Regions from separate parts of the Brevibacillus sp. BC25 genome, predicted to be linked through region 3. Evidence: predicted binding sites of a transcription regulator. Region 3 holds the regulator's gene; each other region holds the start of a gene.
The links. The regulator Rex, encoded in region 3, represses fermentation and respiration genes when NADH is low (regulators of the CRP and FNR family bind a similar motif). The targets are predictions, from matches to a motif close to TTGTGAAATATTTCACAA.

Region 1 (3,285 bases), on a different contig from region 3:
GATTTTCATGAACTCACCGACTTGCTTACTGATCTGGAATTAGATGACGCCACTCCAAAAGCCAACATATACAATCGGCTGAAATTCAAATTGGAATCAGGAAATATACAACTACATGAAAAGGACGGGATCTATATGAAAATGAATAAATGGAAAGCTGCCACAGTTAGTGCTGTTGCTGTTGTTTGCCTTTTAGGTGCATTCTCGACTACGTCGTTTGCCCAAGGAATGCTCCAGACGATCTTGGCACGCTTTCAGGTTGGGAACATGGAAATTACCCAATACGATAAAGAGCTACCTGCTACACAGTCCAATACCCAAGAAATCGAGATACCTATAGAACGCAAGGCCCCCCCACAGATGACAGTGGAAGAAGCACGCGCAGCTAGCAAAATGGACTTTCCCGCACCGACATGGTTGGCAGAGCATTATTCCTATGTGAACACGGTCGTTCAAGGCGAGCGTATGGTAGAGATTCAGTATAAAAAAGAGAAAGAGTTTATTTCCTTGTTGATTTCAAACGGTGGCGAAAACGGCATCAGCACGACAGAGGGTGTCAAGATCGAAACCATTGGCGGGAAAAAGGTACATTTCGCCAACGGAATCGTGATTTGGGAGCATGAAGGATTCACATACGAGCTGTACCAGATGGCAGAGAAGAGCTTTGATGCTGCAACTATCGGCAACATCATCGATTCCTTGTCAACGAAATCCGCCAAAAAATAAGCAGTTGTTGCTTCACCACGTACCCAGGCACACCGACTTCGATTGCTTTTCGAGGTCGGTGATCGCCTGGGTATTTTCGTAATGATGGAATTGGTAGTGATTTGGGAATGGATACGCCGCTTACACAAGTGTCGTATCTCATCAAAAAAAATCAATAGGGGAAAGATAGGCCTGTAAAAGGGTTCATTTTTTCTACGGCCATAATCGTTGATAATTTTTAATATGAATGAAATCTATTGCATGTGTAATGAAATAAGTAATGAAGCATAAGTCTAGCTCAAATGATAGGGTAATCCTAAACAGTCACAGAGTGTTAAAAATCATGTAACGAATCGGACACCCTCTAGGGTCAAAAGTCCTGCTACAATTATGCATGACCGGAAATATACAGGGTAAAACAAAACAAAGAACTCTCTCACGAAGATGAATGCGAAAAGGGGGTTACAAGAGAGAGAATCAATTGTGAATTTTTTCACATATATTTGTGATTTTTTTCACAAAGTCGCCATAAATTCTGGTTTCCCCACTGGTATAATTCCGGTACATAAAGGCCAAGACGCGAATAGAAAGGGATCTTGTACATGGATATAGTGGATTTGGGACGACTTCAATTTGCGATAACAACTATCTTTCACTTTGTTTTTGTGCCGATTTCCATCGGGCTGTCATTATTAGTAGCCATTATGGAAACGATGTATGTGGTAAAAAAGAATGACTTGTACAAAAAAATGGCCAAGTTTTGGGGAACCTTTTTGCTCATAAATTTTGCTGTCGGGATCGTGACAGGGATTATGCAGGAGTTCCAATTTGGGATGAACTGGTCTGATTTCTCACGATTCGTCGGCGACGTATTTGGGACACCACTAGCGATTGAGGCCCTCTTAGCATTCTTCCTCGAATCGACTTTTATTGGACTATGGGTGTTTGGTTGGGATCGCTTGTCCAAAGGTGTGCATCTCGCATGTATTTGGCTCGTATCCATCGGAACGATTCTTTCGGCTCTCTGGATTTTGGCAGCCAACTCGTTCATGCAGCAGCCAGTCGGCTTCGCTATCAATAACGGACGTGCAGAGATGGTCGATTTCTTCGCTCTCCTTACCAATGGACAATTACTATATGAATTCCCGCATACCGTATTTGCGGCATTTGCGACAGGTGCCTTCTTGGTAGCAGGTATCAGTGCTTGGAAGCTGTTGAAAAAACAAGACGTTACATTCTTTGTGCAATCTTTCAAAATTGCGATCGTGGTAGCATTGATTTCCTCACTTGCTATTGCTCAATTCGGTCATGGTCAGGCACAGTATTTGGTTGCTACCCAACCGATGAAAATGGCAGCGAGTGAAGGTCTCTGGGAAACAAGCTCAGACCCAGCTCCTTGGACGGTTTTTGCAACGATTGATCCGGAAAAACAAGAAAACGGTTTTGAAATAAAGATTCCTTATCTGCTTAGCGTCCTGACGTACAATTCCCTTTCAGGTTCTGTACCGGGCATGTTGGAATTGCAAGCAGAGTATGAGAAAACCTACGGTCCAGGAAACTACATTCCACCAGTTCGGACGACCTTCTGGAGCTTCCGCATCATGGTAGCGGGTGGTAGTGCAATGATTTTGCTGGCTTTGTACGGGGCATATCTCGCTTTACGTAAAAAGTTGGAACAGCCAAACAAGCGGTTCATGCAGTTGATGGTTGCGGGTATCTCACTACCATTCATCGCAAACTCGGCTGGGTGGATTATGACGGAGGTAGGTCGTCAGCCGTGGACGGTATTCGGGCTACTGCGTGTTGAAGATTCGGTTTCGCCAAGCATTAGCACAGGAGAGGTATGGTTCTCTCTCATTGCCTTCACGACGATTTATCTCATCCTGCTTTGCCTCTTGGCTTATCTGTTTGCTCGTGTGGCCAAAAAAGGACCGGATATGGATAGTCACGAGGAAGTAGAGGATTTACAGCTTCAGGATCCATTTGATCGTGTAAGGAGTGAACGTTATGGAGCTTAATGAACTGTGGTTCCTGCTCATTGCCGTTCTGTTTACCGGATTTTTCTTTCTCGAAGGCTTCGACTTTGGTGTCGGCATGGCAACGCGCCTGCTATCACGAAATGATTTGCAGACTCGGGTTCTGATTAATACGATTGGCCCGTTCTGGGATGCCAATGAAGTTTGGCTGATTACAGCGGCTGGTGCGATGTTTGCAGCGTTTCCGGAGTGGTATGCCACGATGTTTAGCGGGTATTATCTCGTGCTTACGCTGATTCTGCTTGCGTTGATTGGACGCGGGGTAGCATTTGAATTTAGAGGCAAAGGGAAAGGCGAGGCTTGGAAAAAGACGTGGGATGTAGCGATTCTGATTGGAAGCTTTGTACCGCCGATGTTGTTCGGAATGGTGTTTGCCAGCTTGGTGAAGGGTGTTCCGATTGATCAGAATATGGAAATGACTGCTGGCTTCTCTGACATTGTGAATGGTTACTCTTTGTGGGCAGGAGTGACAGTTACAGGACTATGCTTGCTACACGGTCTGAACTTCATCTCGCTGCGCACTGTAGGCGAGCTGCGTGAAAAA
Region 2 (3,285 bases), on a different contig from region 3:
GTGGGCTTGGTTGGTTATCCGAGTGTTGGAAAATCCACTTTGCTGTCCAGTGTAACAGCGGCGAAGCCAAAAATTGCGGAGTACCACTTTACGACGCTGACACCGAATCTGGGTGTTGTGGACTTAGGCGAGCAGAGCTTCGTAATGGCTGATTTGCCAGGATTGATTGAAGGCGCGCATGAAGGTGTGGGTCTTGGTCACCAATTCCTGCGTCACGTAGAGCGTACGCGCTTGATCGTCCATGTGATTGACATGGCAGCGGTAGATGGGCGCGATCCATACGAGGATTATTTGCAGATCAACCGCGAGCTGACTATGTATAACCTGAAGCTCGAAGATCGTCCGCAAATTGTAGTCGCGAACAAAATGGAACTGCCAGAAGCAGCGGAAAACCTGCGTATTTTCAAGGAAAAGGCTCCAGATGTGAAGGTGTACGAGATCTCTGCTGCAACCCGCAAAGGCGTACAGGAATTGATGTATGTAATCGGGGATATGTTGGCGACCATTCCGGACAAGCCTACTGTCGAAGAAGTTGTGGAAGTGGAAGAGCGTGTCGTCTTCCGTGCAGAAAAAGAACCAGACGAATTCGAGATTACGCGTGATAACGAAGTATTTGTTGTTAGCGGCGAAAAAATCGAGAAGCTCGTACGCATGACCAACCTCACCAGTTATGATGCAGCCCAACGTTTTGCAAGACAAATGCGCAGCATGGGTGTAGATGAGGCCCTGCGTAAGCAAGGAGCAAAAGACGGGGATACCGTTCGGATCGGCAAATTAGAGTTTGACTTTGTGGAGTGACAAAAACCATGATTGATATCCCATCACTGAACCCATTTATGGGGGATAAACGACTCCAACGCGGTGCGACGCTACCGCTAATCATCTCCAAGCAGGTGACGACACCTGTCCAAGTTTTGGTTGAACATGCAAAGGGCAGTTATCTCGTAGTTTCCTATGAGATGAAGCCTGAAACGAAAGCAGAGCTTCTCGGATCAACTGTACGCATTCGTTGGGAGACGGATGCGGCAGTGAATACCATTGATTTGGAAGTAGTTTCGGAGCAAACGGTTTGGCCGATCAAGCTTTTAGGGATGATTCCGATTAGTGTAGGGGTAGAAATTACACAAAAGCGCAAGCAGGATCCCATCTCTCCAGATCTCGGTATTTCTGTCCCTTACAAGGTGATGGGAGCGAGACCGATCGAAGAAAAAGGCGAGGCAGTGTTGCTGAAATTCTCTCCTACCCGTCTTGTATTGGGTACAGACGGTTATGTGTCGAAGGGCGATTTTCTCCACTTGTCTTTCAAGATACCGAAGCAAGCGCAGGAGATCGTCATGATGGCGAAAATCGTGGAAAAAACGTTCCAAGACAAGCAATCGATGATTGAATTAATCTTTACGGATATCAATGAAAAGCACCATGAACTCATCAAGGATTACTATAAAAAGCTCTCAACTACCGCTTCTTCCTAAGGAAGCGGTTTTTTTCCTTTGATGTTCCTGTGAAGAAGGTATATAGTAGAGTACATAGAGTTCTAAATCGAGCCTGTTCACCTCATGATTTGTTGTGTACGCTTTCCTGAATAAATACACGTGAAATCATTCACTTTTGATTATTCGAATCCGTTGTCTGCTTTACTTTGTGAAAAATGTTACAAACAATTTTTTACCGGATTTTCAGGGAGAATAGCGGCCGTTACTCGTATGAACAGGCATCGAGAATGAAAGGCCTCTATTCCAAAGCAAAGGAGGACGTTTTTTTTATGTCTCAAACAACTACGCAACAAGCTCAAGCTGCTGCTGAAGTAGCAAGCACTGCAACTCTGGCACCAGCGCAGCAACAAGATGTACTCGATCAGTTGATGAAACCAGAAATTCAAGAGTCACTGAACGTATTGGTGGCGAACCTGCCTAAATTGGCAGAACTGACAACACTTTTGACCAAAACATATGATTTGGTACAAACAGTAGCAAATGATCATGTGTTGATCGACGACATCAAAGGCGGAATGGAAGAGTTCGTAAAACCGATCTCTGACAAAGCGAAAGGTATTGCGCAAGCAGCCATTGAAGCCAATGACCGTGTTCATGTAGAAGAGTCTACTATCGGTTTGTTCGGTATTCTCAAAATGCTAAAGGATCCGCAAGTACAAAAAACATTGCGTTTCGCACAAGCATTCCTGGAAGTATCAGCAGAACGTCAACAACAAAAACGCTAGTATTTTTTATTATTGATTGTAAGACATGGACGGAGGATTGGGCATGGCGAAGCATATTCTGATTCTAGGTGGCGGTTATGGCGGTTTGCTCAGCGCATTGACTGCACGTAAATACATGACGGCTGAAGAAGCGTCGATCACGGTGGTAAACCGTTTTCCTACTCACCAAATTATTACGGAACTGCACCGCTTGGCAGTAGGAAACCTGTCTGAACAAAACGTGGCGCTCCCTCTGGAAAGATTGCTGCGTGGCAAAGAGATTAACCTTGTAGTAGACGCGGTAGAAAATATTGGCCTCGATTCCCAACGCGTAACATTGGCGAGCGGCGAGTCCATTAAATACGATGCTTTGGTAATTGCGCTGGGTAGTGAAACCGCATTCTTCGGAATCCCAGGTCTGCAAGAGTACAGCTTCACACTGAAGTCTGTAGAAGAAGCAAATCGTCTGCGTGCACACCTCGAAGAGCGCGTGATTGAATACAAGGCGAGCAAAAATAAAGCAGATGCTACCTTCGTAGTAGGTGGTGGCGGTCTGACAGGTATCGAGCTGGTTGGGGAATTCGCTGATATGTTGCCAAATCTGTGCCACAAACACGGCGTAGACTTTGCAGACGTATCCATCTACTGCGTAGAAGCAGGTCCTTCCATTTTGGCTGGTTTTGCTCCTGACCTGGTGGAGCGTGCGCAAACGAGCTTGGAAAAACGCGGCGTTCAGTTCCTGACAGGCGTACCTGTAACGGAAATGAAAGAAACCACGGTTTGCTTAAAAGATGGCGCTACCATTGAAACCAAAACAATGGTATGGACAGGTGGCGTACAAGGAAATCGCGTAGTGGCTGAGTGCGGCGTCGAAGTTAACCGCGGGCGCGCAACTGTTACAGAATTCCTGCAATCCACTTCTCACCCTGATGTATTCCTCGCAGGTGACAGTGCGGTCGTAATGGGGCCAGAAGGTCGTCCATTCCCTCCAACTGCGCAACTGGCTTGGCAAATGGGTGAAGTAGTGGGACACAATCTCTTCGCACACTTCAACGGCACCAAAATGGATACCTTCAAACCGGTATTCT
Region 3 (3,285 bases):
GGAATGGCTAAGCAGTTTAGTCATTGTTCGCCTCCCATTTGCTCCACCGAATCATCCTGTCTATCAAGGAAGGGCAGAGCTTTTGAAGGCAGAAGGAAAAAACGCTTTTATGTCCTTGTCTCTTCCACAAGCTGTTCTGCAATTTAAACAAGGGGTGGGTCGATTAATTCGCCACCACTTGGATCGCGGGGTCGTGATCGTTCTAGACACGCGTGTGGTTGAGTCGAGATATGGACGCTCTTTCCTTCAATCTTTGCCGCCATTTCAGATCGAAAGCGGTCCATGGCCAACGCTGCGAGAGCGCATAGAGCCATTCCTTAGTATGCAATCCCTGTCAGATTCATAAAATGAAGCAATAGTCTCATAGGGATTAAGGTGATAAAATAAATGTTATGGAAAAAAGAGTGGCGTTGGTGGATTGTAGTTCTTAGTGCGATTTTCCTTTGCGCATGCTCGATTGATAGCCATTTGTATTTGCAAGAGGCAGCAGTGAAGATAGATGACCCGTTTGAAACAGAGACAGAACAGGAATTTTCGGGTCTTATTATCACCTACTTGGCACTTCCACATGGTGAGAGTACGCTTTTGAGAATGCCAGGCGGCAAAACGATGCTGATTGATACGGGTACGGCAGATGATTGGCCCGTTCTCTCCGCGCGCTTGGCAGAGCTCAAGATCACACGGCTCGACTATGTAGTGGTGACGAACGACCAGCCTGAGCATATGGGAGGCTACGCTTCATTGAGCCAGCAAGTGCTTGTAGATGCCGTCATTTTGCCCAAGCTGATCGCATCATCGATTCGCCATGTCATGCTGCTTCGCTCCAACCAAAAACAGATGGAAGCAGAGCAAGGACAAGTACTCGCTCTTGACCAAGAAATCTCGATGGAAGTTTTGCTCCCGGATGAACCGTTATTTTTATCGCCCCAGAACAATTCTCTCGTTTTTCGATTGACGCACGGTCAATTGCGTTTTTTATTTATGAGCGCCGTGAATGAAAAAGCAGAAGAGCGACTGTTGGAACGGCAAAATGGCAGACTGAAAGCGGAAGTGCTAAAGGTAGCCGGTCAGGGGAGCAATCAAGGCTCTTCGCAACCGTTTCTGACGCAAGTCGATCCTCAGGTCGCCATTATTCAGACAGGTCGATCGCGGGATCAAATGAAAGACGGTCAGACGGAAGTCATGGAGCGCCTGGGTGAGTCATGGGCCGAGACATACGTTACCAGCCACGACGGTTCCATTACCATTTTATCGAATGGAAAAGAATATCGGATTTTGAAGCAAAAGAATTAGGGGGGAAGACCGAACGTGGCAAAACACGAAAAGATTTCAGAAGCGGTCGTCCGTCGTTTGCCGATTTATCTGCGTTACCTCAGTTATTTGCAGCAAGTTGAGGTGACCACCGTTTCCTCCCAACAGATGGGCAAGAATCTTGATGTGAATCCTGCCCAAATCAGAAAAGATCTTGCAGCTTTTGGTGATTTTGGAAAAAAGGGAATCGGCTATGATGTCGATTATCTAGTGGAAAAAATACGTGAAATTCTGAAGCTAACGGATGAAATCCGTGTCGCTTTGGTCGGAGCTGGGCATTTAGGCCATGCCATTAGTAACTACAACGCTTATTTGAAAGATAACATGCGGATTGCGGCCATCTTTGACAGTAATCCAGAGAAGCAGGGCAAAAAAGTCGCAGGTATACCGATCCAGCCTTTAGCAGAGCTGGAAGAAACGATCGTAAACAAGCAAATCAAGCTAGCGATTATTACGGTACCGGCACCTGCAGCGCAATCCGTATGTGATCAGTTGACTCAAGCGGGTATCAGGGGGATCTTGAATTTTGCCCCTACGACGATTCGCGCAGGAAAAGATGTTCGCATTCACTATGCGGATGTGACGTCCAACCTGCAAAGCTTGGCCTACTATTTGACGTAAGAATGGAGTGTATACTATGAAAAAGACGATCCTCATTCACGCAACAGTTATTACCGTTAACGATACGAATGAAGTCATTTACGATGGTGCCGTAGCATTCGAAGGCAACAAGATTACGTATGTGGGCCCAACTCCTGAAGACCTGTCGGAAGCGGGATACGATGAAGTCATCGATCAAAAAGGTGATTACATACTACCTGGCTTAATCAACACGCATGGACATGCTGGTATGTCCCTCCTACGCGGTTATGCAGATGATTTGCCGCTGCAACAATGGCTTGAAGACAAAATGTGGCCATTGGAGGCGCAATTCACGGGCGATACAGTAAAATGGGGTACCCAATTGTCGCTTATCGAGATGATTCGTACCGGAACCACCACGTTTGTGGATATGTATGATCATATGGACGTCGTGGCGAAGGAAGTTGATGCAGCTGGAATGCGTGCGCGCCTTTGCCGTGGTATGATCGGTCTGTGCTCCGAAGAAGAACGTCAAACAAAGCTGAAAGACGCGACTCTTTTTGCAAAAGAATGGCATAATCAGGCAGACGGGCGTATTACCGTCATGATGGCACCGCATGCGCCGTACACCTGCTCACCAGAATTTATTACCCAAATTATCGAAAAAGCCGATGAGCTTTCCTTGCCGCTTCATATCCATATGTCTGAAACTGCTTGGGAAGTCGGTCAAAACGAGAAGGACTACGGACTGCGTCCAGTTGCTCATTTGGAAAAGCTGGGAATGTTCAATCGCCCAACACTCGTCGCACACGCTGTTCACCTAACGGATGAAGAAATCGACATTTTGGCAAAATACAACGTGAGAGTTTCTCATAACGTAGTGAGCAACCTGAAGCTGGCAAGCGGTGTTGCGCCTGTTCCGAAAATGTTGGCAAAAGGTGTAAGCGTGTCACTGGGTACCGACAGCTCGGCAAGCAACAACAATTTGAATTTGTTTGAGGAATTGAAACTCGCTGCGATCCTGCACAAAGGTGTGAACAACGATCCAGTAGCCGTACCAGCAGAGGAAGCACTTCGCATGGCTACTCGTTATGGCGCAGAAGGGGTATTCCAAGAGGAAACGCTCGGAAGCATTGAAGTAGGCAAGCAAGCTGACTTGATCGTGCTGGATAGCCACCAAGCCCATTTCCACCCGGCACACCAACCGATTTCACACGTCGTGTACGCAGCAAATGGACGCGATGTGAAAGATACGATTGTAGCGGGTAAATTCTTGATGCGTAATCATAAGCTGTTGACTATCGATGAGGAGCGTGCGATTTACGAAGCAAACCGCGTATTCCAAACGTTAAAACGGTAAAAGGCTCCTGTCAGGTGGGGGACAGGAGTAAG

Region 1: PMI05_RS28850 (cytochrome ubiquinol oxidase subunit I) is a predicted target of Rex. The motif match lies at 1,187-1,204, and genes of this name have one in related genera.
Region 2: PMI05_RS26635 (DUF1641 domain-containing protein) is a predicted target of Rex. The motif match lies at 1,640-1,657, and genes of this name have one in related genera.

What each region holds. Positions count from the first base shown of each region.
Region 1 covers NZ_AKIX01000130.1:106,506-109,790, forward strand. Annotated here, with positions in the region: gene PMI05_RS28845 (hypothetical protein) at 1-726, shown strand, start outside; gene PMI05_RS28850 (cytochrome ubiquinol oxidase subunit I) at 1,308-2,723, shown strand; gene cydB (cytochrome d ubiquinol oxidase subunit II) at 2,713-3,285, shown strand, end outside.
Region 2 covers NZ_AKIX01000119.1:6,218-9,502, reverse strand. Annotated here, with positions in the region: gene obgE (GTPase ObgE) at 1-798, shown strand, start outside; gene PMI05_RS26640 (PilZ domain-containing protein) at 807-1,472, shown strand; gene PMI05_RS26635 (DUF1641 domain-containing protein) at 1,763-2,218, shown strand; gene PMI05_RS26630 (NAD(P)/FAD-dependent oxidoreductase) at 2,262-3,285, shown strand, end outside.
Region 3 covers NZ_AKIX01000051.1:70,924-74,208, reverse strand. Annotated here, with positions in the region: gene dinG (ATP-dependent DNA helicase DinG) at 1-346, shown strand, start outside; gene PMI05_RS15210 (ComEC/Rec2 family competence protein) at 388-1,293, shown strand; gene PMI05_RS15205 (redox-sensing transcriptional repressor Rex) at 1,309-1,932, shown strand; gene PMI05_RS15200 (amidohydrolase) at 1,949-3,253, shown strand.